Regions from separate parts of the Arthrobacter sp. TmtSoilC79 genome, predicted to be linked through region 1. Evidence: riboswitches for the same ligand, from Rfam matches in the RefSeq annotation. Region 1 holds a riboswitch; each other region holds the start of a gene.
The links. Region 1 has a riboswitch for S-adenosylmethionine ahead of AC6JA3_RS08025 (aminotransferase class V-fold PLP-dependent enzyme). Riboswitches for the same ligand answer to the same signal wherever they lie in the genome.
Positions count from the first base shown of each region.

Region 2: linked by a shared signal. The riboswitch ahead of AC6JA3_RS11815 (LLM class flavin-dependent oxidoreductase) and the one ahead of AC6JA3_RS08025 (aminotransferase class V-fold PLP-dependent enzyme) in region 1 are both predicted to bind S-adenosylmethionine.
Region 3: linked by a shared signal. The riboswitch ahead of AC6JA3_RS02740 (DUF1737 domain-containing protein) and the one ahead of AC6JA3_RS08025 (aminotransferase class V-fold PLP-dependent enzyme) in region 1 are both predicted to bind S-adenosylmethionine.
Region 4: linked by a shared signal. The riboswitch ahead of AC6JA3_RS16275 (hypothetical protein) and the one ahead of AC6JA3_RS08025 (aminotransferase class V-fold PLP-dependent enzyme) in region 1 are both predicted to bind S-adenosylmethionine.

Region 1 is NZ_AP046051.1:1,726,953-1,734,737, forward strand. It holds gene AC6JA3_RS08000 (S1C family serine protease) at 1-509, shown strand, start outside; gene AC6JA3_RS08005 (hypothetical protein) at 518-892, opposite strand; gene AC6JA3_RS08010 (MFS transporter) at 930-2,378, shown strand; gene AC6JA3_RS08015 (metal-dependent transcriptional regulator) at 2,429-3,142, opposite strand; gene AC6JA3_RS08020 (class I SAM-dependent methyltransferase) at 3,152-3,976, opposite strand; gene AC6JA3_RS08025 (aminotransferase class V-fold PLP-dependent enzyme) at 4,126-5,535, opposite strand; SAM riboswitch class IV at 5,567-5,680, opposite strand; gene hisN (histidinol-phosphatase) at 5,863-6,675, opposite strand; gene rsgA (ribosome small subunit-dependent GTPase A) at 6,730-7,785, opposite strand, start outside.
Region 2 is NZ_AP046051.1:2,559,315-2,567,099, forward strand. It holds gene AC6JA3_RS11800 (ABC transporter permease) at 1-607, opposite strand, end outside; gene AC6JA3_RS11805 (ABC transporter substrate-binding protein) at 615-2,252, opposite strand; gene AC6JA3_RS11810 (NtaA/DmoA family FMN-dependent monooxygenase) at 2,249-3,664, opposite strand; gene AC6JA3_RS11815 (LLM class flavin-dependent oxidoreductase) at 3,729-4,826, opposite strand; SAM riboswitch class IV at 4,863-4,972, opposite strand; gene AC6JA3_RS11820 (LLM class flavin-dependent oxidoreductase) at 5,195-6,334, shown strand; gene AC6JA3_RS11825 (rhodanese-like domain-containing protein) at 6,376-6,831, shown strand; gene AC6JA3_RS11830 (MFS transporter) at 6,795-7,785, opposite strand, start outside.
Region 3 is NZ_AP046051.1:565,363-573,147, forward strand. It holds gene AC6JA3_RS02720 (UDP-N-acetylglucosamine 1-carboxyvinyltransferase) at 1-387, shown strand, start outside; gene AC6JA3_RS02725 (glutamate--cysteine ligase 2) at 434-1,630, shown strand; gene AC6JA3_RS02730 (O-succinylhomoserine sulfhydrylase) at 1,732-2,940, opposite strand; gene AC6JA3_RS02735 (rhodanese-like domain-containing protein) at 2,941-3,351, opposite strand; gene AC6JA3_RS02740 (DUF1737 domain-containing protein) at 3,348-3,614, opposite strand; SAM riboswitch class IV at 3,628-3,740, opposite strand; gene AC6JA3_RS02745 (NtaA/DmoA family FMN-dependent monooxygenase) at 3,906-5,234, shown strand; gene AC6JA3_RS02750 (aromatic amino acid ammonia-lyase) at 5,234-6,853, shown strand; gene AC6JA3_RS02755 (PLP-dependent cysteine synthase family protein) at 6,850-7,785, shown strand, end outside.
Region 4 is NZ_AP046051.1:3,572,343-3,580,127, forward strand. It holds gene AC6JA3_RS16260 (endonuclease domain-containing protein) at 1-125, shown strand, start outside; gene AC6JA3_RS16265 (helix-turn-helix domain-containing protein) at 217-792, opposite strand; gene AC6JA3_RS16270 (sodium:solute symporter family protein) at 1,059-2,594, shown strand; SAM riboswitch class IV at 2,877-2,996, shown strand; gene AC6JA3_RS16275 (hypothetical protein) at 3,012-3,329, shown strand; gene AC6JA3_RS16280 (hypothetical protein) at 3,326-3,517, opposite strand; gene AC6JA3_RS16285 (VIT1/CCC1 transporter family protein) at 3,747-4,910, shown strand; gene AC6JA3_RS16290 (matrixin family metalloprotease) at 4,995-5,885, shown strand; gene AC6JA3_RS16295 (matrixin family metalloprotease) at 5,994-6,956, shown strand; gene AC6JA3_RS16300 (LOG family protein) at 6,964-7,785, opposite strand, start outside.

The DNA.
Region 1 (7,785 bases):
GTGAACACCGGCGGGTCATAGAAGATGTTATCCAAACCGACGCCGCCCTTAACCCGGGGAACTCCGGGGGAGCGCTGGCGGATACGCACGGACGCATCGTAGGCATCAACACCGCCGTGGCAGGACTGGGACTCGGCTTGGCGGTCCCCATCAATACCACCACCAGACGGATCATCGAATCCTTGCTGAGGGATGGCCGCGTGCATCGTGCGTACTTGGGGTTGGTGAGTACTCCCATCCCGCTGGACGCCAGTGCCGTGGTCCGGACCGGGCAAAAGGAGGGGTTGCGCGTGGTGGAGGTGCTTCCGGGGTCGCCGGCCGAGATCTCTGGACTCCAGCCCGGAGACATAGTGCTCCGCGCCAAGGGGCGGGCAGTATCGAGTGCAGAGAGCCTGCAGAAGCTGCTTTTCGAGGAAGCGATCGGGGAACCGTTCCCGCTGACGGTCCTCAGGGAGGGCCGGGCCCTTGAACTCCTGGCGGTGCCGTCGGAGATGGAACAGCAGCAATAAGCGGCAGGCTAGGCTTTGCTCTCCGGAACATCAACGACGCCCACAAAACGGCTGCCGACACCTTCATATTCGCTGCGCACTTCGCCCAGGAAGAGCTTGGGGAGGTCACTGTTCCGGTGGGTGCCGCAGTACACGAAGGAAAAGTCCGGCCACCACTTCTTGGGGCGGATAGCCTCGGAATAGCCGCAAACAGCACAGGTCAGATGGACCCAGACAGGGCGTTTACCGGTGCGGTTGGCCCTGGACTGCACCAGCCAAGCCGGCGGATTGTCCTGCATATCGCGCAACTCGGCCTCGGAGAGCCGGGACGGAATACCGTGGCGTTGGGCCATTTCCATCGAAATATCAAGGGCCAATGCGGCATCACGTCTGCTAATCACCATTCAACGATACGGGACTTACCGGGCGTAGGCTGTGCTCATGACTGACGCAGCGCCCTTGCTACCCAGTACGCCGCTCCAAAAGCGCGTGCTGGCGGTAGCTATTGTGGCGTCCTTCATCGCCATCCTTGACGGATTTGTGGTGAATCTCGCACTGCCTGCCATCGGGCGGGAACTGGGCGGCGGCCTGGTCATCCAGCAATGGGTGGTGGATGCTTACCTCCTGACACTGGGCGCCCTGATCCTGGTGGCGGGATCCTTGTCCGATCATTTCGGCAGGGCACGAATACTGGAATGGGGGCTTGCAGGCTTTGCTGCGACCTCGGTTTTGTGCGGCCTGGCCTGGACGGGCGAAGTCCTTGTGGTTTCAAGGGCACTCCAGGGAATTGCCGGCGCACTGTTGGTTCCAAGCTCGTTGGCCATGATCATCACATCCTTCTCCGGGCCTGCCCAATCCAAAGCAATCGGCCAGTGGTCCGGATGGACCAGCGCGGCAGCCATAGTCGGCCCCTTGATTGGCGGAATGGCAGTGGACCTTCTTTCCTGGCGCGTCATCTTCTTCATCAATGTCATCCCCGCCATTGCGATCTGGCCCATGCTGGCCGGCCTCCGCGCATCCGATGCAGCGAGGGACAAGAGCAAACGCATCGACTACCTCGGGGCCTTCCTGGCCATGGTGGGCCTTGGTGGTCCGGTGTTTGCGTTTATCGAGCAAGGCCGGATGGGTTGGGGCAGTGCCCAGGTGTGGGTGCCCCTGGCTGTAGGCATCGTGGCCATGGCCTTGTTCCTGTTCCATGAAGCCAGGACAGATGAGCCGATGCTGCCGCTGAGGTTGTTCGCGATCCGCAATTTTGGCTGGGGCAACCTTGCAACGCTTGCCATCTACGGCGGAATTTCGCTGGGGTTCTTTGTGCTGGGCATCTACCTTCAGCAGGTAGGAGGAATGGCCGCTACGGTTGCGGGGATGGCGTTGCTCCCGGGCACGGTCATCCTGATGATCGGGGCATCCTATTTTGGGGGACTGGCCGGCAAGTACGGTCCCCGTTGGTTCATGACAGCAGGACCTTTGCTGTGTGGTGTGGGTTTCCTGATGTCCCTGTCCATCCAGGAGCCCTTGAACTATTGGACCCAGGTACTGCCCGGGCAGATCGTTTTCGGACTTGGCCTGGCCACCCTGGTGGCGCCGCTGACGGCCGCGATCCTTGGTGCAGTCCCGCCGGCGGAAGCGGGAATCGGTTCGGCAGTAAATAACGCGGTAGCCCGCATCGCCGGGTTGATCACCATCGCCTTTGCCGGGCTGATAGTAGGACCGGTCTTCAGCCGGGAGGGCTTGTACAACGCGCTGTTGGTCACAGCGGCACTGTTCCTGACCGGGGCGGTGGCGTCCGCCGTCGGAATTCGAAACCCTGCCAGGGTCACCGCGCCCGCTGATGAGGGGGAACCGGTGGCAGCACCCGACGACGACGAAGCGGCCGGGCAGCGCGACTGACCTTCCGGAGTGCCCGGGTCAGGCCACGCCAATGCCAATCCCTGTCCAGGTCAGCGGCCCTGGAGGACGCAGCCTTCGTGAACCCCGGCGCTTTGGACCCACAGCGCCGAGGCCACTTCGTCGGCGAGATCGAATTCACGGCCCTTGACCCCGGAACCGATCCGCACCACCAAGGCACCCCCGAATGGTTTGCGTCCCATCACTTCGACCGGGGCGTCCAGTGCAATGTCTTCGGCAGCGAGGTACCTGAGGAGTTCAGGGTTCTCATCGCTGATCCGGGTGATACGGCCCGAATGGCCTTGGTCGAGCTCGATCATGCGGTAAGCGTGCGGAAGATCAACCGAACCGTCTGCCGACGGGATGGGATCTCCGTGCGGATCCCGGACGGGATGGCCCAGTTTGGCGGACATGCGCTCAATGAAGGTATCCGAAACCGCATGCTCCAGCATCTCGGCTTCGTCATGGACCTCGTCCCAGCTATACCCGAGTTCTTCCACCAGGTAGGTCTCGATGAGGCGGTGGCGGCGCACCATGGCCAGTGCAAGCCGCATGCCGGCAGGGGTCAGGCGGATGGCACTGTACGGTTGGTGGTCCACCAGGCCCTGGTCCTTGAGCTTCCGGACCATTTCGGACACGGAAGAATTGGCCACACCAAGGCGCTGGGCAAGCTGGGAGGATGTAATCGGCTTGTCTTGCCACTCCGTATAGGAGTAGATGACCTTGACGTAGTCCTCGATCGAGGAGGAGGGCGTACTGGTCTTCACATCCCAAGCCTACCGTGGAAGGGGTCCGGAGTTCCTGGATGCACGCCACGTCTGGGTCACGTACGGCACCTTGATGGTCTCTTCGGCCACGTATCCGAGGTGCTCGTAGAGGTACCATTCCAGGTTCCCCATCACTTTGGCCCTCGTGGCATCGTTGGCCCGGAGGTAATAGCTCCGGGATTTGGTCAACTCCATGATGTCGTTCGGCGTCAAGGCGTCTTCCCACCGGGTGAAGTGACTTTCCAGGCCGGTGAACTCCGGGCCGACGACTGGCCGGAAGCCAGGCTTGTGGACATCCCCTGCATGCATGATGCGCGAGAGCCGATGTACCCAGGGGACCTCGGTATCCAACTGGTTCCAGATCAGGCCCAAGGTGCCATGCGGCCTCAGGATTCGGGCAATTTCCGTACTCGCTGCGAGCGGTTCGCACCAGTGCCAGGCCTGGGCGACACTGACGACGTCGAATGCTGAGTCCGCCAGTCCGGTTGACTCGGCAGTTCCCTCCAACGCGACGACGTTGGGGTGGGACTTCCGCAGCTGGTCCAGCATGTCGGTGGAAGGATCGACGGCGGCAACGTCCAGTCCGCGCTCCACGAGCAGTGCCGTGAACTTGCCCGTCCCCGCTCCGATGTCTGCGGCTGTCCCGGCTCCTTCGGGAACCAGCCACTCGACGGAGTCCAGGGGATACCCGGGCCGTACGCGATCGTAGTGCTCTCCGCCATCCTGGAAGCTTTGGCCGAATTCATGGCGGCGGTGGGCATGAAGCTTGGGTCCACGTGGTCCGGCCGGTGCGGGAATGGCGGGCCGCCCGTTCGAGGCAGCCGTAGAACGTATCGCCACCAAAGACTCCTTCACAGGCTCGCCAAAAAGGTACCCTACGAATTTACCGCAGCGGACACGACCTGATGCCTCACGTCCGGGAAGCCCACCGGTCCCGATGGAGCGGCTTGCCCCACGGTGATGTCTTAGTCGGCGGTGGCGCTCTAGTCCACGGTGCAGGGAGCGGCACCAGCTGTGCCGGGAGTATTGGGAGCCCACTCGGGGTAGGTGCGGTGGTCATTGGCAGGTACCCAGCGGCCTTCGTCCACCACGTAGTCCCAGCCAAGTCCGTTGTCCTTGAGGTTCTCGATGCCCGCCAGCAGCCTTGTGGCGTCCTCCAGGCGGGAGCCAACGCCAAAGCTTGCACGCAGGGATCCCGAGGGAAGGCCCAGGCGCTTGAGTAACGGGTGGGCGCAGAAGCGGCCGTCCCGGAGGCCAACGCCGTGCTCGGCGGCCAGGTAGGCGGCGACCAAACCGGCGTCGAATCCTTCCACGGAGAAGTTGACGACGCCAATGGTGTCCACGGAGTCGGAGAAGATCCGGTGGACCGTCACTCCGTCAATGGCCTCAAGACCGTCCACCAGGTAGGAGCGGATGGCGGCCTCGTGGGAGTGCCAGGCCTCCTGGTCCAGTCCGGCGAGGACCTGCGTCGCCCGTGCAAGGGTTGCGGCGCCGAGCACGTTGGGGGAGCCGCCCTCGTGACGGGCGGGTCCGGTGGCCCAACTGACGGAGTCCAGTCGGGCTTCACGGACGGCGCCTCCACCGGCCAGGTGCGGGGTGCCGGCGTCGAGCCAGTCCGGACGGCCCACCACTACACCGGCACCGAAGGGCGCGTACAACTTGTGGCCCGAGAAAACGATGTAGTCGACGTCGGCTTCGGTGATGTTGATCCTGCGGTGGGGCGCCAGCTGGGCTGCATCCACCACGATCCTGGCGCCGTACTCATGTGCCAGAGAAGCGAGTTCGGCTATCGGGAGGATCTCACCGGTGACGTTCGAGGCACCGGTGACAGCAAGCAGGCTGACCCCGCCCTGCGCCAACTCGGCACGAAGCTTGTCCAGCGTGGCAGTCAATGTGGAGGCCGCTACCACGCTGCGGTGCGGTACGCCTTGCCAGGGGAGCAGGTTGGCGTGGTGCTCGATGTCCAGGTAGAGGACTTCGCCGGAGAACCGGCCATCGGTCTGCGGAAGGCAGCCGGCCAAAAGGTTCAGGGAATCGGTGGTGTTCCGCGTAAAAATGACGGAATCGTCCGGGCGCCCACCCACGAAGTCGCGCACGATGTTCCGCGAGTTTTCATAGACCGAGGTACTGATCTGTGAAGCATAACCAGCGCCGCGGTGCACGCTGGCGTAGTAGGGCAGGACCTCGTTGAGATATGCAGAGACGATGGTCAGCGCCGGAGCCGATGCTCCATAGTCCAGGTTGGCGTAACGAACGTGGCCGCCTTGGATCAGCGGGGCCTGCAGCTCGGCGCCTGTGACCGCGGCGAGCGGGCGGATTGCAGCAGCTGCCGGTGACGGGGCTTCTTCGACAAAGGAAGGAATGGCGTTGGCATCGAACGTGACGGTACTCATGGGACCTCATTCAAGAGGGACCCCCATAGGGGATCCGCGCTTGCCGCATCCGTTCCGGACCGGCCGGGTCGTCACCCGGGGCACCCCACCGCGAATGGAGGGTTGCCGGCCAGCAAACCGGGGTTTAGCGCTGGCACTCGTGACCTGTAAAAAAGGTTAGGGCACCTCCAGCGGCCCTCCAAAGTCGCCGCGCAATGTTAAGCACTTTGTTACGGCAGGCTTGTAAAACGGAACTTTGACGAAGAAAAAACGGCAGACGCCCACCAAAGGGGGCATCTGCCGTCGAATATTCGCTGAAAGGACCTAAACGTTGCCAGCGGACTGGAACTAGAGGAGATCGTCCAAACCTGGGTTGAGACGCTTGAGTACCTCTGAGTGCAGGATTGAATTGGTCGCCAGTGCGTTGCCGCCGAAAGGGCCGTCCTCGCCTTCAAGGGAGGTAAAGCGGCCACCGGCCTCAGTCACGATCGGGACGAGGGCCGCCATGTCGTAGAGGTTCAGTTCGGGCTCGCAGGCGATGTCCACGGCACCCTCGGCGACGAGGCAGTAGGACCAAAAGTCACCGTAGGCGCGGGTTCGCCAGACGTCCTCCGTCAGTCCAAGGAACTCGTCCAGGTTGCCGCGTTCCTTCCAACCGGACAGGCTCGAGTACGACAACGAGGCATCGGAGAGCTGGGTGACGTTGGAGACCTTCAACCGCGTGGCCGCAGCCAGGGACCGGCCCATGTAGGCACCCATGTCCTTGGCGGCCCACCAGCGCTTGCCCAAGGCGGGGGCGCTGACAACACCCACAACCGGTTCTCCCTCATCAACCAACGCGATCAACGTAGCCCACACCGGTACACCCCGGACAAAGTTCTTGGTGCCATCGATGGGATCAATGATCCAACGGCGCGAGCCATGTCCGGTGCTGCCAAATTCCTCACCCAGGACTGCATCGCGGGGACGCGAACGCGAGAGTTGACCCCGGATGGCTTCCTCGGCCGCTTTGTCAGCGTCAGTGACAGGGGTGAGGTCGGGCTTGGTTTCGATCTTGAGGTCCAAAGCCTTGAAGCGATCCATGGTTTGGGCATCGACGGAATCAGCGAGGACGTGGGCAAGGCGCAGGTCATCGTTGTAGGTGGAAACGGGATGGGTCATGCCACCAAACTATCCTGAAACATTCGCTGCGGGGGGAGGTGAAGCCCCAAACGATCAGTTGACGGTGCCCAGTTCCTTGGTCTCTTTTGCTTCCAACCGTGGGTCCGCACCCAGCAGCCGGCGCAGCGAAGCCAACCGCGCCACACCCGACGGTCCGGCATGGCCCTCGTTCACCCATGAATCCAGTCCACAGTTGATGGCGGTGGCATCGTGCTTGCAGCCCCGTTCGCAAGCCTCGGTTCCAGGCTCGAGATCCGGGAAGGAATGCAGAATCCGGTCCGGATCCACGTGGGCAAGGCCGAAGGACCTGATGCCGGGAGTGTCGATGATCCAGCTGCCGGCCGGGGCGTCGGATAGTTTCAGGGCCAAGGCGGAGGAGGAAGTATGCCGGCCACGGCCTGTGACGGCATTGACGCCGCCGGTGGCCCGCTCTGCCCCCGTCAGGGCATTGACCATGGTGGACTTGCCGACGCCTGAATGGCCGAGCATCACGGTGACTTTTCCGCCGAGGTGGGAGCGCAGCTGCGCTACGGCATCCCTGTCCAGCCGGGCCGAGAGGCCGTCGTCGGATCGGGCGTCGATGCCGCCTGCTTCGGAGTCGGCGGTGCGGCTGATGATCACCGGGAAGTCCAGGCTGAGGTAGTTGGCGAGCAGTTCCGCTGGATCCTTGACATCCGCCTTGGTGATAAGGAGCAACGGCTCAATGCCGGCGTCGTAGGCTGCCACCAGGGCGCGATCGATGAACCCGGTGCGCGGTTCGGGGTTGGCGGCCGCCACCACAATGACCAACTGATCGGCATTGGCCACCACCACCCGTTCGATCGGGTCGGTATCGTCGGCACTGCGGCGCAGGAGGGTCCGCCGTTCTTCCACGCGGACCAGCCTCGCCAGGGTGTCCGGCGATCCGGAGACGTCGCCCACCAAGGCCACGAAGTCCCCAGGTACTACCGGGTTCCGCCGCAATTCGCGGGCACGGGCAGCGATAACGACGCGGGCGTTCGCGGAATCCTCGTCCACAATCGCCCTGTAGCGCCCACGGTCAACGGTGATGATCCGGCCAATAACCGCGTCATCGTAGCTGGGCCGGTCCTTGGTCCTTGGCCTGGACCC
Region 2 (7,785 bases), 830 kb from region 1:
TTTGGCGCAAGCTGCGCGTCAGCAGCTGGGCGATCACGGCAGAGGTGGGTATGGCCAGAGTCAGGGCTGGAAGCACGAGGCTCTGGCCGCCGTCGTTCCCTATCGCAGGAAACAAGCGCAACCGAAAGGAGAAGAACTGCAGGAGCAGGAGGCCGATCCAGAAGGTGGGCACCGCGATGCCCAAAGGCGGCAGCGAGGAGAAGGCCTGGCGGATCCAGCGGTTGCGGCTGAACGCCGCAACCACTGCCAGGGCACTGCCCAGGAGCACCGCGAGCGCGAATCCCGCTACAGCCAACTTGATGGTCTCCGGCAGGACTTCCGCCACAGTCTGGGTTGCAGGGACACCATTCTTGATGGATAGCCCGAAATCCAGCTGGAGCGCCTTGAACAGTGCCACGAAGTATTGCTCGTAAAGAGGCCTGTCCAAGCCATACTCCGCCCGCAGCTTCTCAACGAGTGCCGGATCCACTGCGTTCTGTTCGTCGCCGCTGGCCATGATGCTCACGGCGTCGCCGGGCAGCAAGTACAGAATCAGGAAGGACACTGTGTAGGCGGCCCAGAGGACGAACGCGCCTTGCAGCAACCGTTGGCCGATGTAGCGGATCATGGGATTCCTACTTGCTCAGCCAGGCGTCGTAGAAGTCCAGGCGGCTGGAAGCTTCGAACGTGAGGCCCTTGACTTTGTCGCTGGCGGAAATGGTGGTGGACAGCTCATAAAGCGGGATGGAGTGGGCGTCCTTGATCAGGATTTCCTGTGCTTCGTCCACCAGCTTCTGGCGTGCGTCCTTGTCCAGTGCCGCGGCCTGCTCACCCAGGACATCGTCCACGGGCAGCTTCTCGCGGAGGTTGCTTCCGCCACGGGCTGTGGTGGAGGCGAAGACGGTGCGCAGGACGTCCGGGTCGCTGCGGGTCAGGTTGCCGTAGGAGAAGTCGTAGGTCTTGTCAGCCTGGGCAGCCGTCACGTCCGCGATGGTGGTGAACTTCAGCTGCAGGTCCACGCCGATCACCTTGAGCTGCTGCTGCACGAGTTCCAGCACTTCCTTGGGCGACTGCCAGTAGGTGACCTTGAAGGACAGTTTCTCGCCGTTCTTCTCACGGATGCCGTCCGTTCCCACCTTCCAGCCGGCATCGTCCAGGAGCTTCTTGGCGCCATCGGGATCGTTCTTCAGCAGCTCGCTGTAGTCCTTGAAGTACGGCGTGGTGTGGGAGAGAACGCCCTTGGCCGGCTGGTCCGCTTCAGTCAGCAAGGTCTTGGTAATTTCCTCGCGGTTGATGGCCTTGGAGATGGCCTGACGGACGGCGGTTTCCTTGAGCTTGGGGTTGGTCTGGTTGGCGTACAGGTTGTAGACCACACCCGGGTTGGCCCGGGTTTCGTTCCAGAAGCCGTTGCCGTTGAACAGGCTGATGTCAGCAGCGGAGATCGCCGCCGTCGCATCGATCTGGCCGGACTGCAGGCTGCCCGTGCGGTTCCCTGCCTCAGGAATGATCTTGAAGGTGACAGTGTCCAGGTAGGCCTCGCCCTTGTTGCTGTTGGTGGCGGCGGGCCAGTTATAGCCCGCACGGCGTTCCAGGACAGCTTCCTTGTCCACGGTGTAGCTCTTCACGCTGAACGGGCCGGAGCCGGAAAACTTCCCGGCGCAACGGTCAGCTTCGGAAAGCGTGGCAGATGCCGGAGACAACAGGCCCAGTGTGAACGTGGACGTTGCCTGGAGGAACTGCGCATTCGGCTTGGAGAAATCCACCACCACGGTCTGCGGGTCCTTCACGGTGATGGCACTGACGTCGCTCAGGTAGGTGGAGCCCAGCGTCGCTTTGGCACCGAGTGCCTTGATGGCCTCGAAGTTGGTCTTCACCGAAGCAGCATCAATCGCGGTCCCGTCAGCGAAGGTGGCACCGCTGCGGAGGGTAAACGTGAAACTGGTGGCGTTCGTATTGGTTTCGAACTTCTCCGCGAGCCACGGAACGATCTCGCCCGTCTTCGGATCCTGAGACGTCAACGACGCCACGGTTTGCCGGGCAATCGCGATCGCATCGTTGTTGCCCACCTGCTGCGGGTCGATGCAGCCGCGGTCAACGGACACCGCGAAGTTCAGGTTGCCACCGGAGACCGGTGTGGCGTCGGCACTTTGCTGAGTGCCGGCGTCGGCCCCTCCAGCGCAAGCTGAGGCCAGGAGCGCAAAGGCTCCCAGTACGGAAACGACGGCGGCTGGTTTCCACAGCTGGCGCGCTGAGGTTGGGTTGGGGACGCTCATGCGACTTCTTCGCTTTCAGTGAGTTGGGTGCTGGTGAGTGATCCGCGGCGGGTCAGCGGGGCGCGGAGGCCAAGGTTCTCGCGGAGGTTGGTGCCTTCATATTCGGTACGGTAAACGCCGCGGTCCTGCAGGCGGGGAACCAGTTCGTTGACAATGTCATCCAGCCCGCCAGGGACAATCCATGGGGTGATGTTGAAGCCGTCAACTGCGCCGGTGTGGGCGTACTCGGCGAGTTTGTCTGCAATGTCGTCGTACGATCCCACCAGGCCGCGGCCGTTGAGCCGGGAACGGGCAGCGACGAACTGGCGGATCGACTGGCCGTTTTCCTTGGCGTCCGCGCGCCACTGGGCGGCCAGGTCCTTGGCGCTCTTCCCATGGAAGGCGTTGCCGCGGGTGGGGTTGGTGACGTCCACAATGGGGTCGATGTCCGGCAGTGGACCGTCGGGGTCGTATTCGGTGAGAGTGCGTCCCCAGAACTGTTCCAAGTAGGCGATGGCCGTTTCCGGACCCACCTGCAGCGAGCGGACCCACTGGTGCTTTTCCTCCGCTTCAGCGGCTGTGGCACCGAGGATGAACTCCTGGCCGGGGAAAATCTTCACGTCATCTGCCGGACGCCCGGCCTTGAGGGTGCGGGCCACGATGTCGTCGCGGAACTTCTTGGCATCTTCCAGTTCCGGGTGTGCCGAGAAGATCACGTCGGCGTTCCGCACGGCGAAATCACGGCCGTCCGGCGAATCCCCGGCCTGGAACAGAACAGGGTGCTGCTGGCTGGAGCGCGGCAATCTGCCGGTGATTTCGACGTCGAAACTCTCATCGTGGCGTTTGACCGTGGTGATGGCGTCCTCGCGGAGCCAGCGTGGATCATTCCGGGACCCGGCGATTGCGCCGTCAGCCCAGGAATCCCAAATAGCCTTGGCCGTCTGAACGAACGCTTCGGCCCGGACGTAGCGGTCCTCGTGCTTGAGGAACCCGCCGCGCCTGAAGTTGGCACCGGTCCATGCGTTGTCCGTGGTGACGATGTTCCATGCCGCACGGCCGCCGGACAGCAGGTCGAGGCTGGCCAAGCGGTGGGCAAGATCCGCGGGATCGTTGTACGTAGTGTTCTGCGTGGCAACCAACCCGATATTTGTGGTGATGGCTGCGAGCGCGGCGAGGGCGGTCTGCGCGTCGGGACGGCCCACGACATCCAGATCGTGGATCTTTCCGAGGTGTTCCCGGAGGCGGAGTCCTTCTCCGAGGAAGAACGCGGAGAAGAGTCCCCGTTCAGCTGTCTGGGCCACCCGGCGGAATGACTCGAAGTCGGTTTGCGAGCCGCTCTGCGCGTCCTTCCACACGGTGGTGTGGTTGACGCCTTGGAAGAAGACGCCAAACTGGATCTGGCCGTTGCCTGCGATGCGGTGATGGTTGGTCATGGTTCTGCTCTCTGAATCTGGCTCTGTGAGTGGGCTCTTGGCGGCGGGCGTTGGTCAGCCGGCCTCAGGCTGCGGCGAAGCGGTTGGCGGGGCGGGGAAGGCCGAAGGTTTCGCGGAGTGTGGCACCCGGAAGCGGCGGCACCACTAGCCCGCTGCGGTGCAGTTCGGGGAGCACCTTGTTAGCCAATTCGGGGAGGTCCACATCCAGTACCGCTGGCTTGAGGCGGACGCCGTCGGCTGCTGCGAACAGCGTGGTGAGCAGTTCCACCAAGCCTTCGGCGGTGCCCACGTAGCGGGCACCGCCCGTCCACTCTTCGTACGAGTCCAGTTCGGCAAGACGGTCCTCGGCGGTCTGCCCACGGGAATCGAGGATGACGTCCAACTCCACCAGGGTCCTCGGCGCACCAGCGGCGGCTGCAGCTTGGGCTGCTTGCGGGAGAGTGTCCGTGGTGTCTGCGGAGACCAGGGCAACGTCAGCCTCGACGGCGGGGATCAGCTCAGCGGGCGCGAACACCACTACCTGCCCTTGGAGTGGGCGCGGGATAATGGACGGTCCCTTCACGGAGAAGCGTTCACCTTCAAAGTCTGCGTAGTGCAGCTTGTTCCGGTCCAAGTATCGTCCGGTGGCAACGTCGCGGATTACGGCGTCGTCTTCCCAGGAGTCCCAGAGCCGGCGGCTGGCTTGGACCACATCTGCGGCTTCGCTGACTGCTTCGTCTTCTGGCAACTGCGTGCGCCCCACGGAGCGAGCTTCCTTGTCCAGGTTGTCCGCGGCGACCAGCCAACCCGCCCGCCCCAAGGAGGAATAGTCCAAGCTGGCCAGCTGCGTAGCTACATGGAACGGCTCGGTAAAGAGCGTTCCGGCTTCCGGGACCAGGCCGATAGAGCGGGTGATGGGCGCCGCGAAGGCCGCTCGCTGGATCGCATCAATCCGGCCCGCAATCCCGGTGCTTCCAGGATCCACCACCCGGGTGTCCTTGAACGTGGCCAGATGGAAACCGGCGATGTCCGCTGCCTGGACGGTTTCACGGATCCGCTGGCCCCCCAATAGCGCCTGCGGATCATGGTGGGCCTTGCGCCACGACGCGGGGTGGGCTCCGTCGCCGTCGAGCTCCAATGCGATAACGCGGGAGCGGAATTCGGGTACAGGTGTGGAAGGCATGATTCTCTCTTTCAGAGGCCGCACAGCGGCTGGGACGACATTCACTTGCCGCAGATGCGGCCTGGTCTGTTTCCGGAGCACCCCGCCACGTAATGCCTGAGGGTTGCCGCAGCACGAGCCGGTCCTTGGCGTGCTGACTCTTGACCTGGACTTGAATCTAGGAGGCTGTCCAAGGAATGTACAAACCGCTGGACTTGCGGCGTCAAGGCGGGAAATACCACGTCAAGGGACTGCCCGAATCGTCATTTTCGGGCTGGCGAAGGCTCGGTTGTGACGGACCGTTTCGCCGGATTTCGCTGGATTTAGTCCGGTTGAGCGCGGTGACGGATCGGCTTTGGCCTTCGCAGGGGCGTCCGTAGTGTCGTGCCATGCCGAAGCCTTCAGTTACTCCCCTGTCCGTCCTTGACCTGAGCCCGGTATCGGCCGGGCAGACCTCCGGCGATGCCTTGCGGAGCACCCTTGCCCTTGCCGCCGCTGCCGAGGCTTCCGGCTACTCCCGGTACTGGCTGGCCGAGCACCACCTCAACACAGGCGTTGCGGGGTCAGCCCCGCACATCCTGGCCGGGTTGGTTGCCTCAGCCACCAAGACCATCAGGGTGGGGACCGCGGCCACCTTGTTGGGGAACTACAGGCCGCTCCAGATTGCCGAAAGCATTGGAACGCTCGCCGCCGTTTTCCCGGACCGCGTGGACCTTGGCTTTGGTCGCTCCGGTCCGCCCAAGTCGCCCAGCGAGCCCGCGCCCGGAGTCGTGCCCGCTGACTCTTCGGAACCCACCGATCGGGTGGTTGACGGACTGCTGATCCCCGCGCCGCGCCCCATCTTCGGTGCGGTCCTGCCCAGGAAGTTCCGGCTGCAGGGCGAGCTGCTGGGTCGCTTCCCCGGTGATACGGACAACTTCGAGAACGACATCCAGGACATCATCGGATTTTTCACCGGCGAGTACAGGACCAAACATGGTGAGGAAGTCACGGCTACACCCGCCCTCGGCCAGGCGCCGCAGTTCTGGGTCCACGGCTCAACAGCCGGACCCAGTGCCCGCTTGGCCGGCAAGCTGGGCCTCCCCTTCGGGGCGAACTATCACGTGGCACCGGCGGGCGTCCTGGGCTCCATTGCCGAATACCGGGCCCACTTCGAACCCTCGGCGGCATTGCGGGAACCGCGTGTGATTGTCTCCGCGGACGTGCTGGTAGCCCCGGACGAACGCCAGGCCCAACGCCTGGCCCGCGGCTACGCGCACTGGGTCCACGGGATCCGCAGCGGCCAGGGCGCCATCCCGTACCCGTCACCGGAAGACGCGCTGGAGCTTTCCTTGGACGCCGAAGCCGGGGAGCTCATCAAGGATCGTCTGGAAACCCGGTTCGTCGGTGATCCACACCAGGTCAGCGAACGTCTCCGCACGTTGCAACGCGTCACCGGTGCCCAGGAGCTTCTCATCACCACCATTGCCCATGACCCCGCCGATCGGCAGAACTCCTACCAGCTGCTGGCCGAGGCCTGGGGTCTCTAGCGTTTCCGATTTTCCAATCACCACCTATATAAGGGAGCACCATGTCCACCGAAACCGCCGTCCAGGAAACCGAAGTCCAAGACACCCAGCTGATCACCGCCGATGCTGCAGCCAAGCTCATCGAAGAAGGCGCCCTGCTGATCGATGTCCGCAGCGAGGGCGGCCGCGCCAGCACCGGCGCAGTCCCCGGCGCTGTGGTGGTGAACCGCGAGCACGTGGAGGAGGACTTCAGCCTTGAATCCGCCCACCGGCTGCCTCAGGTTACCGGGACGGACCAGGAGATCGTGGTGTTCTGCGGCTCTGTCAACGGTTCACGACCCGTCGCGCAAAAGCTCAAGGTCCTCGGCTACGCCAACGCTGTCCACGTGGACGGCGGCTTCCCGGCCCTCCGCGACGCCGGCGTCCCCACCACCGGGCCCACCGCACCGCCCGGCGAAGCGGCACCGCCGGCCGCCACTGCTCAGGCGTCCACCGATTCGGTGGCTTCCGAGCGCTGAGTACCTGCCGCCGTCGGGCCTTCCGGCGTCAGCACCGCCGCCGTCGTCGCGGCTTCCCGTCCGGAAGTCACGACGGCGGCATTTGTCTTTGTGCGGTCCCGCGCCTCGCGCAGCCAGTCGAGTCCGCCGGCGAGCAAGGCGACGCCCAGCAAAATGCAGCACATCACGATGCCTTGATGGAAGGCGTCCTTGGAGGCTTCCCCTGTGGCCGCGCCGTGCGCCTGAAGGAACATGCCCGCCGCCGCGGCCGAGCACAGCGCCGCGGCGAACCTTTGGCTGAGTTGGTAGAAACCTGCGGCCACTCCGGCGGCGCCCACGGGTGCATGGGCCAGGGTGAGTGTCTGGTTCGGTGCGACCACCAGGCCGGTTGCCACACCTTGGAGAAGCCCGACGGCGGCCACCGCAAGAGCCGCTGTCCCGCCGTCGAGCCCCTGCACAAAAAAGTCCTTGGCGACCAGGCAGGCCAGGCTCCCCAGAAGCGCGTAAACGATCCCGGCACGCCCGTAGCGGGCCACGAAACGCCAGCTGAAACTGGACGCCAGCAGCATGCCGGCGGCTTGCGGCGCAAGGATGGCTGCGGCTGACAACGGAGCCAGCCCGGTCCCGGCCAGGAAATAGAACGCCGTTACAGCTGCCATTCCCGCGCCCACGCCAAATTGGCAGAGTGCCACCACGGTGCCCAGTGCGTAACCCTTGGATTTCGCCAGGTGGGCACTGAGCAACGGGGTTCGGCCACGCCGGTGGTACAGGATCTCCCAGCCGGCGAAGGCGAGGAGTGCCCCGGCACCGACAGCCAGCGAGGTCACAGCAATGGTGCCCGCGCCGTAGATCGTGGGAATGAGTGATGCCACCACTACTCCGCCTAGCAGCAGCGCGCCGAGGACGTCGATGGACGGTTTGGCTTTTCCGGGGTGTTTGCCTTCTGACCGCGGGAGGAGCCGGAAGGCAAGCGGC
Region 3 (7,785 bases), 1.2 Mb from region 1:
AAGATCCACCCCATGCCGTTCCCCGGCCTGAACATCGACAACCTGCCGTTCTTCGCAGTCATCGCAGGCAACGCCGAAGGCCAGACCATGATCCACGACTGGGTCTACGAAAACCGTGCCATCTACCTGACGGAGCTCAATAAGCTGGGCGCCCAGGTGCAGTTGCTTGACCCGCACCGGATCTACGTCAATGGCCCCACCAAGTGGCGTGCCGCGGAGATCGGCTGCCCGCCGGCCCTGCGTCCTGCCGCGTGCTTGCTCCTGGCAATGCTTGCTGCCCGTGGCACGTCCGAGCTCCGCAACATCTACGTGATCGAGCGCGGCTACGAGGATCTGGCAGAGCGGTTGAACACCATCGGCGCCAAGATCGAGTACTTCCAGGACTAGGCTCCACGCCACTGTCCTCCGCAGGCTGCCTGACGCAGAATGGAGCATGCGGACGTTCGGGGTTGAGGAAGAGGTGCTCATCGTCCATCCTGTGACGGGCGAACCCTTGGCCTTGGCCGATGCGCTGCTGGCCACCCACGACCAGCCTGCCACTGCGACCGGGCTCAGTCCCGAGCTCAAGCTCGAGCAGATCGAGACCCAAACCCGGCCCTGCCACAGCTACGCCGAACTCCGGCACCAGATCCGCCGTGGCAGGGTCATGGCCAATGAGGCGGCCCGCCGGCACGGCGCACAGGTTGCTGCGATCGCTACTTCTCCACTGGATTCGAACACCCACACCACCCCGGATCCCCGGTATGCCGCCATGCTGGACCGCTTTGGTATTACCGCCACTGAGCAATTGACGTGCGGATTCCACGTCCACACCTCCGTGGAGTCGCCGGAGGAGGGCGTGGTGGTACTGGACCACATCCGCGACAAACTCGCGGTGCTCACGGCGCTCTCCGCCAACTCGCCCTACTGGCGGGGACTCCCCACGGGGTTCGACAGCTATCGCACGCAGGCCTGGAACCGTTGGCCCACCTCTGGACCCTCCGCTCTTTTCGGCTCCCTTACCGCGTATCGACGCCTTGTGAAGCGGCTGCTGGATACGGGCGTGATCCTGGATGAAGGCATGATCTACTTCGATGCCCGCATCTCCCGCAACCATCCCACCGTGGAGGTCCGGGTAGCCGACGTCTGCCTCCGCGCTGAGGACGCGGCCTTGATTGCGGTGCTGGTGCGGGCTTTGGTGGAGACGGCTTCCCTGGAAATGCTCGACGGCGTTGAGCCCACCCCGGTGCCCACGGCACTCCTGCGGATGGCAAGTTGGCAGGCCAGCAATGCCGGGCTGCGCGGAGATCTTCTGGATTTCGGTGATTTCCGGCCACGTCCGGCAGCGGAAGTGGTGTGGGCGTTGGTGGATTATGTGAGCCCGGTCCTGGATGACCAGGGCGAATTGGAACTGGTCAAGGCCGGCATCCAGGAGTTGCTGGATCGGGGCAATGGCGCCCACGAGCAGCGGGAAGCGGCGGTGCGCTTTACCAACAGGAGGCACGGCGGTCAGAGCCAGGCGGGTAGTCCGCCTACCGCGGAAGCCTTGGCCGCCGTCGTCGGGCATGCAGCGAAGGTGACGGTCCGCGGAACCTCTGCCGACGCGCACAAGGAGCCCGCGCCGACGCTGGCCAGGGTCAGGCGGCCCTAGGTCCGCAGGTTTCCCCGGTCTTCCGTGGACTTCGCCACCGTGCCGGCAGCGTTGACTGCTCCGGCACGGTGGGAAGGAAGGATGCTTCCCCGGCTGCAGGATCAGACCTGCTTGAGGGCCTTCTCCAGGTCCAGGATGAGGTCGTCCACGTCTTCCAGGCCCACAGACAAACGGACCACGCCGTCGCTGAGGCCGATCGCGGCCCGGCCCTCCGGACCCATGGCCCGGTGGGTGGTGGTGGCCGGGTGGGTGATGAGTGACTTGGAGTCACCGAGGTTGTTGGAAATGTCCACCACGCGCAGCCCATCGAGCAAGGCGAACGCAGCCTCCTTGGCTGAGCGTCCGGCCGAAGGCGACAACTCGAACGTCAGCACCGTACCGCCGGCCTTCATCTGTTTCGCGGCAAGCTCGTACTGCGGGTGGGACTTCAGCAGCGGGTATTTGACCCAGCTGATGGCGGGTTGCTGCTCAAGCCACTCTGCGATCTTCAAAGCCGATGCCGAGCTGTGGTTTACCCGCAGGCCGATGGTCTCCAAACCCTTGGTCAGCACCCAGGCATTGAACGCGGACAGCGACGGGCCGGTGTGCCGCATGAGCTGCTTGACCGGGCCGTCGATGAACTCCTTGGTCCCCAGGATCGCGCCGCCCAGAACACGGCCCTGGCCGTCGATGTGCTTGGTGCCTGAGTACACAATCACGTCCGCGCCCAGCTCACCGCAGCGCTGCAGCAGGGGAGTGGCGAAGACGTTGTCGACGACGACGGTCGCCCCGGCGGCATGCGCCAGTTCGCTGACGGCCGCGATGTCCACGATTTCCTGCATGGGGTTGGACGGTGACTCGAAGAAGACGGCGGTGGTCGGCTCCGAGAGGGCTTCACGCCATTGGTCCAGATCCGGGCCATCCACGAATACCGTCTCCACGCCCCAGCGGGGCAGGATCTCATTGAGGATCACAAAGCAGGAACCGAACAAGGAACGGGCGGCCACCACGCGGTCGCCGGCAGCCAGCAAGGCACCCAAGGCGGTGAACACCGCGGACATGCCGGACGCCGTCGCAAAGCATGCCTCGGTTCCTTCGAGCAGCCGCAGCCGCTCCTGGAAGGTGGCCACGGACGGGTTGCCGTAGCGGGAGTAGACGAAGCGTTCGTCCTCGCCGGTGAAGGCACGTTCGGCCGCAGCGGCTGACTCATAGACAAAGCCGGAGTTCAGGAAAACCGGCTCGGAGGTTTCCTGGAAATTGGTACGGTCAAGACCACCGCGAACGGCCTGGGTGTCAGGGCTCCAGCCGGCGGCGTCGGGATTGAATGTCACTTACTCGGTCCCCAGGTTCGTCGGCAGGCCGCGGTTTTTCCAGCCGTTTACGGTGCGCTCGCCGTAGCGGTCCGGTTCGCCTTCAAAGCCTTCAAGGACGTTGTAGGCCGTGAAGCCGGCTCGCGTCGCGGCGATCGCGGCGGAGATGGAGCGCTGGCCGGAGCGGCAGATGAAGACGAGCTCCACGGCTTCGTCCTCGGGTGCCTGCTGCTGCAGGTCCTCGATGAAGCGGGAGTTGGGGATGCCGCCGGCGAGGTTCCACTGGATGAAGAGGGGATCGTTCTCCGTGGCTTTGGTGTCCGGGATGCCGATGTGGGCCCATTCGCCCTCGGTGCGGACATCCACCAGGATGGCGCCTTGTTCAAGCTTGGCCCACGCGTCCTGTGGGGTCAGGTCACCTGCGTAGCTCATGCGTGGCCCTCGAATGCTTCTTCGTCGTCGTAGTTCTCAAGCTGGTCCACTGCGTTGGCTACGGCCGCGTCAGCGTTGGCGATCGCAGCGGGAAGGACAATGGCTTGGGCAACAATGACGGTGGTGCCGTTGAACGTTGCTGCCGGGCTGCCATGGAGCACATAGCCCTCGGCGAGTGCGCTATGGATACGCTCACAAAATTCACGGTTGTCCGGGCCTGTAATCAGGCGGTAGGAGAGTTTTTCTTCAGTGGGTTCAGGCATTGCTGGTGCTCCTCAGTCACGCTTGCAGTTCGAATTTGTCGATACGCCGAGTAGTCACCTGAGGCACCCCGCCGGAGAGAGGGTTGCCGACCAGCAAGTCAGGGCTTTGCGCTGGTACTCATTACTCAAGAAAAACGTAACATCGACCGGCCTTGGGCCGCACTTGCGTGCTGTTCTCCGGCCGTCATGTTGCGTAATCGGGGGCTGCCCGGGACCTCACCAAATGTGACGTCCCGGGAGCATAATTGACCCAGTACGACCCCCTGTAACTTCGCATGAAATCAGGTCGCGGTGAACGGACAGAGCAGTTCTACACTCAAGCCCATGCTGCACTTTGGATGGTTTGTAGGCCACGGATTCGGTGTCCAGGGGTGGGGGACGCCGGGCTACGGCCTGGGCTACGACTGGAAGAAACCCGCCCTGTACCAGGACGCAGTCCGGGCGTTCGAACAATCCGGTTTGGACCTCTTCATCATTGAGGATTCCCTCACCGTGCCGGACACGTACGGCGGATCGGCGGAGGTCTCCCTGGCTCATGCCTCCTTCGCGCCCAAGCATGATCCCCTGGCGCTGGTCCCGTATCTTCTGTCCGCCACCGAGCACCTGGGGATCGTCCCGACGGTCAGCGCGTCCTTTTATCCGCCCTTCACAGCCGCCCGGCTCCTGGCCACGCTGCAACACTTCTCGGAAGGGCAGCTGGGCTGGAACGTGGTGACGTCCGGCAGCGACCTCGCCGCGCAGAACTACGGGCTGGACCAGCAGATCGAACACGACCTCCGGTATGAAAAGGCGGAGGAATTCGTCGACGTCGTCAGGCGGCTCTGGCGGAGTTGGGAACCTGGCGCTGTGGTTGAGGATGTGGAAGCCGGCATGTTCGCGGACCACAGCAAAGTGCATCCGATCAACCACCACGGCGACTTCTTCAAGGTACGCGGTCCCCTGAACACGGCGCCTTTGCCTGAAGAACCCGTGTTGGTGCAGGCCGGCGCGTCACCGCGGGGGAAGGCGTTCGCAGGTGGCCATGCCGACGTCGCCATTGCCTTGGCCCGCGGCGTTGACGGTATGAAGGCCTACCGGGACTCCATCCGTGCCGAGGCCGCCAAGGCAGGCAGGAACCCCGACGACGTCAAGGTACTTTTCGTCCTGAAGCCCACCGTGGTTGGCTCAACTGCCGAAGCTGAGGACTTGCGGGCCCAGCGCCGTGAACTCACCCAGCGGGACATCGACAGCCAGCTCAACTCCATTTCGTATCTTTCGGTGATCGACTTCAAACAATTCGACCTCGATGCTCCACTGCCGGAACTGAGTACCAACAGCAACCAGGGGACCTTGGAACACTTCGCCAAGGCGGCGCCTCCCGGTTCCACTTTGCGTGAGATCCTGCAGGCCCGGAGCGGCGGGGCAGGGGATTCGATCATCGGCACCGTGGGCCAGATTGCCGACTACCTTGAGTCCACCGGCTCCGAGGTGGGCGGCGACGGGTTCCTCTTTTCCGGTTTCGTGGATCCGGTGACGGTCCATGGGGTACTGGATAAACTCACTCCCGAACTGCGGCGCCGTGGCCTGTTGAGGAAGAGTTACGGCAATGGTGGGTTCCGGCAGAACCTCCTGGACTTTTGATGGCCTCTGCTGGGCCCCGCGCCCTTCATTTGGGAACGACGCCGATTTCCGCGCGGAGTGTTGCCCTAACGGCTGAGTCCTCGTTCCACGTGAAACTCAACCAAGATGCGTTGACTCTGATGACCCGCTCACGGGATGTTCTGGAGCATGCGGCGGCCTCCGGACAGCGGGTCTACGGGCTCAACACTTTGCTTGGATCCGGCAGGGATACCGCTGTGGAGGAGAAGTCGCTGCTGGCGTATCAAATCCAAGTCGTCAGGTATCACAACAGCGGCGTGGGCTCCTACTTGGACCGTTCCGCTGCCCGCGCTGTGATCCTGGCCCGGCTCATCGGGTTCAGCCGGGGAGGTTCCGGCGTGCGCCCGGAAACAGCCGCTTTCTATGGGGAGATGCTGAACCGTGGAGTCCTTCCCGCCATCCCGCGCGAAGGCTCTGTGGGTTCCTCGGACCTCACCCAGCTGGCCGCCGTCGCAGCCGTTGCCATTGGTGAGGGCCAAGCCTTCGACGCCGACGGCACTTTGATCCCCGGAGCCAAAGCGCTCGCCGACGCCGGCCTGCAGCCACTGGTCCTAGCGCCCGGCGAAGCGCTCGCCTTGGTCAGCGCCAACGCCTACTCCGTGGGCGTCGGAACCCTCGCCCTGGTGCGGTTGCAATACTTGGCCCGCCTGGCCGACGTCGCGCTTTCCCTCTCGCTGGAGACCACCGCCAGGTACGACGGCGGCGGGAACCTCAGTCCGTTTTCGCCGGCCATCCAAGCGGCCAAGGCGGTAAACGGCCAGGGTGACTCGGCGTCTGCAGTGCGCCACCTGCTCAGTGGTGGCTGGATGGAAGATGTGCGTCCCGAGGTGTCGGTGCAGGATGCGTTGTCCTTCCGGGCCGCACCGCAGACGCACGGGGCTTTTCGATCCCTCGTGGCGCAGCTGGATGCTGCGTTGGAGGTAGAGCTGAATGGTCGCGGCGACAATCCGTTGGTTGATGTCGAGTCCGGGCTCATGGTGTCCGGCGGGAACTTCCAGCCGATGCAACTGGCCCTTGCGTTCGAAGGCCTGCGGGTCGCGGTGGCACACGTGGGGATCTCCAGCGAGCGGCGCATCGCCAAGCTGTATCCGCCGCAACGGGCCATCCGGGCCAGGCACTTGCAAGCAGCATCGACTAAAGCCCCGTCTGCGGGGTCTGGACCCGGGGCCGGACTGGACTCTGCCCCGGCTGCCGGGCTTGCCCAGGAGGAACTGCCCGGGCTGCTGTGGTACTCCGCCGCCGGGCTGTTGGCCGAACTCAAGTTCCTGGCCGCCCCGGCCACCCTCGGCGCACCAACGCTGTCCGCCGACGTCGAGGACCACTCAACGCTGGCCCCCTTGGCCCTGCAGCAACTCGAAAAGTCGGTGGAAGTGCTGGAAAAACTGTTGGCAATCGAGGCATTGACGGCGTCCTATCTGCTGCTGGAAGCGGGAGCCGCGCAGCCGCTCGGGAAGGGGACAGCCGTCGTCGTGGGTCGACTCGCTGATGTGCTGGCCGACAGGCCGGCGGCGCCCGACCTCGTGGAACGGGCGCGGATTGCACTGCGGGACGCCACGGACCGAGTACTCCCGGAAACAGAGGAAGGGGCGGAGTTGCGGTGAACACAACAATTCGCAAACACGGAGTCCACTCGGCAACGGCTACCCCGGACGGGCTGGACGCCTCGGTCCTGGACAAAGTGGGCAACACGCCTTTGGTGAAGTTGGAGTCGCTGGGCCGCGGCCTGGGGAGCACCATCCACATCAAGCTTGAGTCCGAGAACCCCGGGGGCTCCATCAAAGACCGCACCGCCCTCAGCATGGTTCGCGCGGCCGAGAAGTCAGGCGAACTGAAGCCGGGAGCCACCATTGTGGAGAGCACCTCGGGCAACACGGGGATCGGCCTGGCACTGATCGGGCACCTGACGGGCCACCCAGTGGTGGTGGTGACGGGCGATACGATCTCCGAAGAAAAGCTCGCTGCGCTTCACAATTACGGGGCCCGCGTGATCCTGACTGACTGGAATGCGCCGTCCGAGTCACCGGAGAACGCCCGCGCAGTAGCCGCCCGGATCACCGCAGAGACACCCGGTGCCTGGCGGCCAATGCAGTTCGACAACCCCGCCAATCCCTTGGCGCACTATGAAACCACCGGACCGGAAATCTGGGAGCAGACGGGCGGCCAGGTCACGCACTTCGTTGCCGGCATAGGGACCGGCGGGACCATCAGCGGGAACGGGCGGTACCTGAAGGAACGCGTGGCGGATTCACGGCCCGGCGGGCACCTGGAAGTTGTTGGAGCCGACCCCTATGGCTCCGCCTACAGCGGCGGGCACCCCGGCGAGATCCTGGTGGATGGCGTGGGTAACTCCTGGCCGGAACCCGAATGGCCCAAGGCATTCGACCGCTCCATTGTGGACCGATTCCTGCGCATTCCCAACGACGAGGTCTACACCACCGTCCACAGGCTTCTCGACGAAGAAGGCCTGGCGCTTGGCCCGTCCTCCGGGCTCGCGGTGGCCGCGGCTGTCCGGGTGGCCCGTGCTGCGCCGCAC
Region 4 (7,785 bases), 1.8 Mb from region 1:
AGGGATTCTCTGTCCTTCGCTATCCGCCGGAGGCAATCTGGTACGAACCGGACCGGGTTATTGCGGAAATCAGGGCAGTCCTGGAAAGGCTTCGCGACGTTCCTCCCCGGTTCGTCAGCAGCTGAATCGAGCCTCCCCCCGCAGTGGCAAGGCCAAGGAGAACCACAGCTCCAAAAATTCGGGGTAACCGGGAAGGAGCGCCGTGGCTCGAAGGAACTAGCGGCTCGCCGCCGGCACCAGGACCCAGAGCACCTCGACGGTCTCGTCCGTGGGGTTGATCCACGTGTGGGGTTCACGGCCAGGGAAGGAGAGCGTGTCCCCTTCTTCGAGGTCGTACTCCTCGTTGGTCAGAATCAGCTTGATGCGGCCTTTGACCACATGCAGGACATCCACATCGCAATCCACGGCGTAGAGCTCGTTTTCCCCACGGCCCCGAGGTTCGATGGTGGCCTGCAGAATCTGGAGGCGGCGCTCCGAACGTGCCGTCAGCAACCGCTCCACGATGCCTTGGCCACCCAGGGAGATGCGGGGGCCGTCGTCGCGCTTGGTCAGGTGCGTTTCCGGGGCGGCGAACAAGTCGCCAACCGAGACCGAAAGCACCTGGCACAGGGTGACCAGGGAAGCGACCGACGGAGAGGTCAGGTCGCGCTCCACGCGGCTGAGGAAGCCCTTGGTCAGCCCGGTAGCGTCTGCCACTTGCTCGATGGTGAGTCGCTGCGCCTGCCGGGCTGCGCGGATTCTGGAACCGATGGCAACGGGTACATTGCTCGGTTCAACGGGGAGAGCCTTCATTCACGAACCTTTCAGGCCTGTCATGTGGCCCTGTCATTGGAGCAATAGTAGCCGGGAGACGGACCAACAGGGCCAGAATCCGCGTAACCATGACCAAAGCATCTTGACTGTTACTCCGATCACAACATATCCTCATAGGCAACAAGTGTTGTCTGTGAGGCACACAACACCTCCCCAATCTCCAATCGTCAGCACAGAGACTTCGACGCTTCGCAGGAGTATCGTCGAAAACCCCAACCTCCGTGCATCAGCTCCAAGGACCGTTCATGGAATCTTCGGCTATTAACATCGCAATCGTGGTGGTGTACCTGCTCGCCATGCTGGCATTCGGCTGGTGGGGCAAGTCCCGCACCAAGAACAACAGCGACTTCCTGGTGGCCGGCCGCCGCCTGGGCCCCTTCCTTTACACAGGAACCATGGCCGCAGTGGTCCTCGGTGGCGCATCCACCGTGGGCGGCGTAGGCCTCGGCTACAAGTTCGGCATCTCCGGCATGTGGCTGGTCGTAGCCATCGGCTCGGGTGTCCTGCTGCTCAGCCTGCTGTTCGCCGGCACCATCCAGCGCCTGAAGATCTACACGGTCTCCCAGATGCTGAGCCTGCGCTACGGCAGCAGGGCAACACAGACCTCCGGCATCGTCATGCTGGCCTACACACTCATGCTCTGCGCAACCTCCACCGGCGCCTACGCCACCATCTTCGTGGTCCTCTTCGATTGGGAACGCTGGCTGGCGATCGCAGTCGGCGGCGCGATCGTCCTGGTCTACTCCACCATCGGCGGCATGTGGTCCATTACCCTGGCCGACCAGGTGCAGTTCATCATCAAGACCGTAGGCATCTTCTTCCTCATGCTCCCGTTCGTCATGAACGCAGCCGGTGGCATGGATGGCATCCGTTCACGGCTTGAGGACAGCTTCTTCCAGATCGACGGCATCGGCACCCAGACCATCATCACGTACTTTGTGGTCTACACCCTGGGCCTGCTGATCGGCCAGGACATCTGGCAGCGTGTGTTCACTGCCAAGACCCCCACCGTTGCACGCTGGGGCGGCGCCACCGCCGGTGTTTACTGCATCCTTTACGGCATCGCGGGTGCACTGATCGGCCTGGCTGCCCGTGTAGCCCTCCCGGATATCGATGTCGCAAACCTCGGCAAGGACGTTGTCTACGCAGAGGTTGCAACGCACATCCTGCCCGTCGGTATCGGCGGCCTGGTGATGGCAGCAGCTGTTGCCGCCATGATGTCCACCGCTTCCGGAGCGTTGATTGCAGCGGCAACGGTTGCCCGCGCCGACGTAGTTCCGTTCGTGGCCAGCTGGTTCGGCAAGACCATCAACACCGATGACAGCGAGAACCCCGAGCACGATGTCAAGGCCAACCGCTACTGGGTCCTTGGACTCGGTGTTGTGGCCGTACTGATCTCCATGGCCGCACAGGACGTGGTGGTTGCCCTCACCATCGCTTACGACATCCTGGTCGGCGGCCTCCTCGTGGCAATCCTCGGCGGCCTGGTGTGGAAGCGCGGTACGGGCATCGCCGCCGCGTGGTCCATGGCAGTTGGCTCGGTGCTGACGCTTGCCCTGCTGATCCTCTTCGCCGTCGGTATCATTCCGAGTGCGGACGGCGTCTACGCCAACGAGCCGATCTACTACGGTCTCGCCGCCTCCTTCATCGCCTACGTGGTGATTTCGCTGCTCACCCCGCCCACCGACCCTGCAGTCCGTGAGGCCTGGGACAAGCGCGTTGCCGGGGCCGTCTCTGAGGAACTTCCCCCTGAGGCCCACCCGGTCAGCAGCCACAAGTAGGACCCCACGCAATACCCCAACAACAAAGTTCGACGGCGGCGCCTCCCCTTTTCGGGGAAGCGCCGCCGTTGTTTTTTCCCCGGGGAAGAGGGCGTTGCGTGGCCCGCTTTGCTCCCTAAAACCTCGCCAAAGCCCGCAGAGCAGGCCTCACAACGGGAAGGAAGAGGGCGTTGCGTGGCCCGCTTTGCTCCCTAAAACCTCGCCAAAGCCCGCAGAGCAGGCCTCACAACGGGAAGGAGGGAGGGAGGGAGGGGTGGGTGGTGTGCGGTAAGGTTGTCCCAGCTTCAAGAGATGTGGTGCCAAGCTCCGACTGGCCACACACCAACCCCATGTTCACGGGTGGTTCGGATGAGGAAGCGGCCCGTCCCGGACCAGAGACAACCGAGCGGGCAAGAGCACTCCCCAAGGAGAAGTCCCTTGCCGTACCAAGGCACTACCACCCCGGCCGACTCATCAGACCCGGCAATTTCCAAGCCCACGGCCCCCGTTGCCTCGACGGTCGCGGTGATTCCCGCCGTCGATCTCTTCCTCGGCACGGTGACGATCGTGGCAAAAGCTGGAACGGCAAAGTTCCGCCATCCCCAACCGCACCTGATCGCTGGGGCGTTGGCCCGGGCCGTCAGGCCCACCCGCTGGTGCGGGTCGTCCAGGACCCTCACGGTGACTGTTGCCGCCGTCGGCCAACGGGCGGGTGTGCAGCAGCACTACACCCTCACCGACCAGGACCCGTCCTAGATCTCCTCGTCTTCCTCACGGAATTCTTCAGACTCGTCCAGGGGAACCACGCGATCGTCGTCCTCCGGGGCGTCTACTTCCTCTACCCAGGGCTCGTCCACTGGCTGGTCTTCGGCGTAATCGTAGGCCGGGTCGGACTCAATGGTGGTCCGTTCCGGGTGGTTGGCGTGTGATTCGGTGGTGTCCATGGTGCAACCTCCGTCTCGCGGGCCGCTCAAAGCCCTGGTGACCGTGTGCGGGGTGGGCCCCGCCCCTGTCCTTCCATCTGAGCACCGGCGCAGGCGAGGGTCAAGGGCCCAAAATTACGGTGCGCCGAACATTCCGATTGAGGAATACCGGCCAAAAATCCGCGCAAATACGCGGTACAGTGGGGCGTGCAATGGGGCCGCAACTACCCCACCCAGCACAGGAGAAAAAGTGCAAAAGCACCAGGAATCCCACGGTTCGTCGAGCCCCGCTCCGGACCCCGCCCCCGAAACAGCAGACCCCGGCAACGCCTCGCAGCATCCCACGTCCTCGGACATCCGCCGCTGGCGGCAGTACCTGGCCGACGAGCGGGCCGAAGCCGCCGTCTACCGCGAACTCGCCCAGCGACGCGATGGAGAAGAGCGCCAAATCCTGCTGGCTCTGGCCGAGGCCGAAGGCCGCCACGAGGCCCACTGGCTCAAGCTCCTGGGAGAGCACGCCGGGATGCCCAAGGCAGCATCTGCCCGGAGCCAGTTCCTGGGCTTCCTGGCCCGCAACTTCGGATCAGTGTTCGTACTCGCCCTGGCCCAGCGCGCAGAGGGCCGTTCGCCGTACGGCACAGAACCCGCGGCAACCCCTGCCATGGTGGCTGACGAGCAGATCCACGAGGAAGTTGTCCGTGGCCTGGCAACGCGTGGACGGAACAGGCTCTCCGGAACTTTCCGGGCCGCGGTCTTCGGCGCCAACGACGGTTTGGTGAGCAACCTTTCGCTGGTCATGGGCATGGCCGCCACAGGTGTGCCCAGTCCCGTGGTGCTGATGAGCGGCGTGGCAGGCCTATTGGCTGGCGCGTTGTCCATGGGCGCCGGGGAATACGTCTCGGTCCGCTCCCAGCGCGAACTGCTCAACGCTACGTTGCCAACGCAAGCCACCCTCACGGCCGCACCGTCCCTGGACATCGAGCACAACGAGTTGGTCCTGGTCTACCTCGCCCGCGGAATGACGCGTGAGGCCGCAGAGCACAGGGCCGCGGAGCGCATGGGCTTGTTCAGCTGCGATTGCGATCCCAGCCTTTCCTTGCAGCCGGAGAAGCCCGCCACCGATGAGCACGAATCCGTTGGCTCGGCGTGGGGCGCGGCAATGTCCAGTTTCTGCTTCTTCGCCTCCGGCGCCATCGTTCCCATCCTGCCTTTCATTTTTGGGATGACCGGCTTCGCCGCCTTGGTAGTGGCCGGCGCTTTGGTGGGCGTCGCGCTTCTGGCGACCGGCGCCGTCGTGGGCTTGCTGTCCGGAACCTCGCCCCTGAGCCGCGGTCTGCGCCAGCTGGCGATCGGGTTGGGAGCAGCTGCGGCCACCTACGGGCTGGGCCTGGTGTTCGGCGCCACCATCGTCTAGTTTGGACGGCTCCCCCCGCAGCCCGTAATGTTGGTTCGTCCTCCGCGCTGCCCCGCGTGACCAGGGCGTGAGGAATGGAGAACCGTGGACTCAGAGCGGGAAACGCGTGCGCCCAGACACCGGCGTGCCGGTACAGTGTGGCGCATTCTGCGGGGTGTGCTCATGGCCGCAGTTGCCGCTGTAGTGGCAGTGCTGGTCAGCGGCTACTTGCATGGCGACCCACGGATCACGGCCCTTTTCCCGGGTTTGAGCGTCCCTGGAGCAGCGCCGGGCGCGCAAAAACAGGCAGCGCCCGCACGAGCGGAAGACGCCCCGCCTCCCGGGCTGGAGGAGGCGGACGCCCCGCTGGCCCCGCCGGCGCCGCCCGCCACCACCAATAGTTCATATAAGTTCCTGGCCACCAACGACGACGGCACTCCGGTGGGGTACTCGCCCTGCCGGCCGCTGCACTACGTGGTGAACAACGCCTCCGCGCCGGAGGGTTCCGACGCCCTGCTGGAGACGGCGATCGCCAACGTCTCCGCCGCTTCCGGGATCCGGTTCGTCAACGACGGCACCACCGACGAGTTGCCGGTGGACCGCCGGGAGCCTTATCAACCGGCCAAATACGGCGATCGTTGGGCTCCTCTGCTGATTTCGTGGACCACCCCTGAAGCGGCACCGGCGTTGGCGGACAAAGTCATTGGTACCGGCGGCAGCACCATGTATTCGCTCAACAAAGGACCCAAAAGCTACATCACGGGCAGCCTGGAGCTAGACACACCCCAGGTCTCCGAACTCCTCGCCAGCCCTGAAGGAGCAGACTACGTTCTGGCGGTCATGCAGCACGAATTGGGGCACGTCATGGGTTTGGACCACGTTGATGACCCGGTCCAATTGATGTATCCCGAGATCGGCGCCCCTGACGGTCTTGCCGCGGGCGACCTGACCGGCCTGCACCTCCTGGCCTCAGCCCCCTGCCGCAAGGACATCTGAGAGCCCGTTCCCTGGCCATGGACTCCCGGCCCGTCCGGACCTATGCTGGCGATTACGGCCGACGGCGGCGCCCCACCTCCCGTCGCAGCCTCGACGTCAGGGGGTTCCATGGAACCTTACGGGCCGCCCCAGTGGCAGGACCCCGATCCCCGCCGCCCCCATGATCCCTCAAATGATCCCCCAAATGATCCCCTGGACAGCCTCCATCACTACGCGCCGGAGCCCACGCCGACACCTCCCATCAAGCACAGCAGCATCGCGGCCATCCTGTTCTTCCTGGGCATCCTGGGCCTGGTATGTGCGGGGGCCTATTTCAGCGGCGACCTCCAGCGGTTCCTGTACGGCTCCTCCGCGACGCAGAGCCAGGCGCCCCGGCCCGGGCTGGTTCCGTTCGGGCAACGCCAGGACCCTGTGCCAGGCTTGGAAGAGGCAGACGCACCGCTGGGAACCCCGGCGCCCGTGAACCGGACCAGCACTTCCTACAAGTTCCTCGCCGTGAAAGAGGACGGCACTCCCCTGGCGTATTCCCCCTGCAGGCCCATCCATTACGTGGTGAACTCGGACCTGGCCGATCCCTCGTGGCAGCTGTTGGTGGAAGAGGCCATCCGGCAGGCCAGCGTGGCCACGGGTTTGAAATTCATCTATGACGGCCCCTCTTCAGAGGTCCCCTCCACCAACAGGCAGGGGTACCAGCCGGCCAGGTATGGTGACCGGTGGGCCCCTGTCCTGATCGCCTGGAGCACTCCGGAGCAAGTACCCCGCCTGACCGGCCAAACCGTGGGCCTGGGTGGGAGCTCCTCGATTGGATTGAGCAACGGGTACAAGGCCTATGTCACTGGCACTGTTTCCCTTGACGCGCCGCAGTTCGCCGGCATCGTGGACACCTCCGAGGGGAAGGAGATCGGTGTAGCGGTGATCATGCATGAGCTGGGACATCTGGTGGGCCTTGACCACGTGGACGATCCCCGCCAACTGATGTTTGACCAGGCGTCCTGGGTGCGGCAATACGCTGCCGGCGACAGGACCGGCCTGGCCCAACTCGGCTCAGGTCCGTGCAGCAAGGACTTCTAGGCGCACCTCATGCCGCGCCGGCCACCACTGCGAGCGCATCCTCCACGGTGTCCACCAGGAAGATCTTCTCCGCCATGGGTTTTCCCGCGGCAAGGCTCTGCAGCATGGGCCATGCGGGCAGTGTCCGCTCCCAGTGTTCGCGGCCCACCAACACCATGGGACTGATGGTTTGGGGCGCTCCGTAGTAGTTCTCGCAGGCGTCCTGGAAAATCTCCTGCACCGTTCCGGCGGCACCGGGAAGGAAGACAGTCCCTCCGGTGCACAGCTCCAGCAGGATGGCTTCCCGGACGGCGTTGGCAAAGTATTTGGCAATGTGCGTGGCGAACAGGTTTGGTGGCTCGTGTCCGTAAAACCAGGTGGGAATGCCCAGCGTGGGCGCACCATCGGGATGGCGTTCGACGACGGCGGCCGCCAGCCGCGCCCAGGCCGTCACCGAGGGCCTGAACCCGGGGACTTCGGCGAGGGTTTCGAGCTCGGCCGCAGCATCGGCGTCGGAGATCCGGCTCAAGTAGGCGCCCAGGTTGGCTGCCTCCATGGCCCCGGGTCCCCCGCCGGTGGCGACCCCAAACCCTGCCTGGGCGAGCAAGCGGCCCAGCCTGGCGGCGTCGGCGAATTCGCTGGTGCCGCGCTGGGCGGCGTGTCCGCCCATGACGCCCACTACTTTGGTCCCGGCGAGGGCTCCCGTGTCCAGGAGTTCGTCCAGGGCGTCGCCGATTGCGTGGTCGTGCAGGGCAGCGGCGAGGGTGGCGTCCAGGTTTCCCCGTTGCCCGGGAATGATGCTCCACTGGTAGACCCGGGCGTCCAGGGTGGATTCATACTCTGTGGAGGA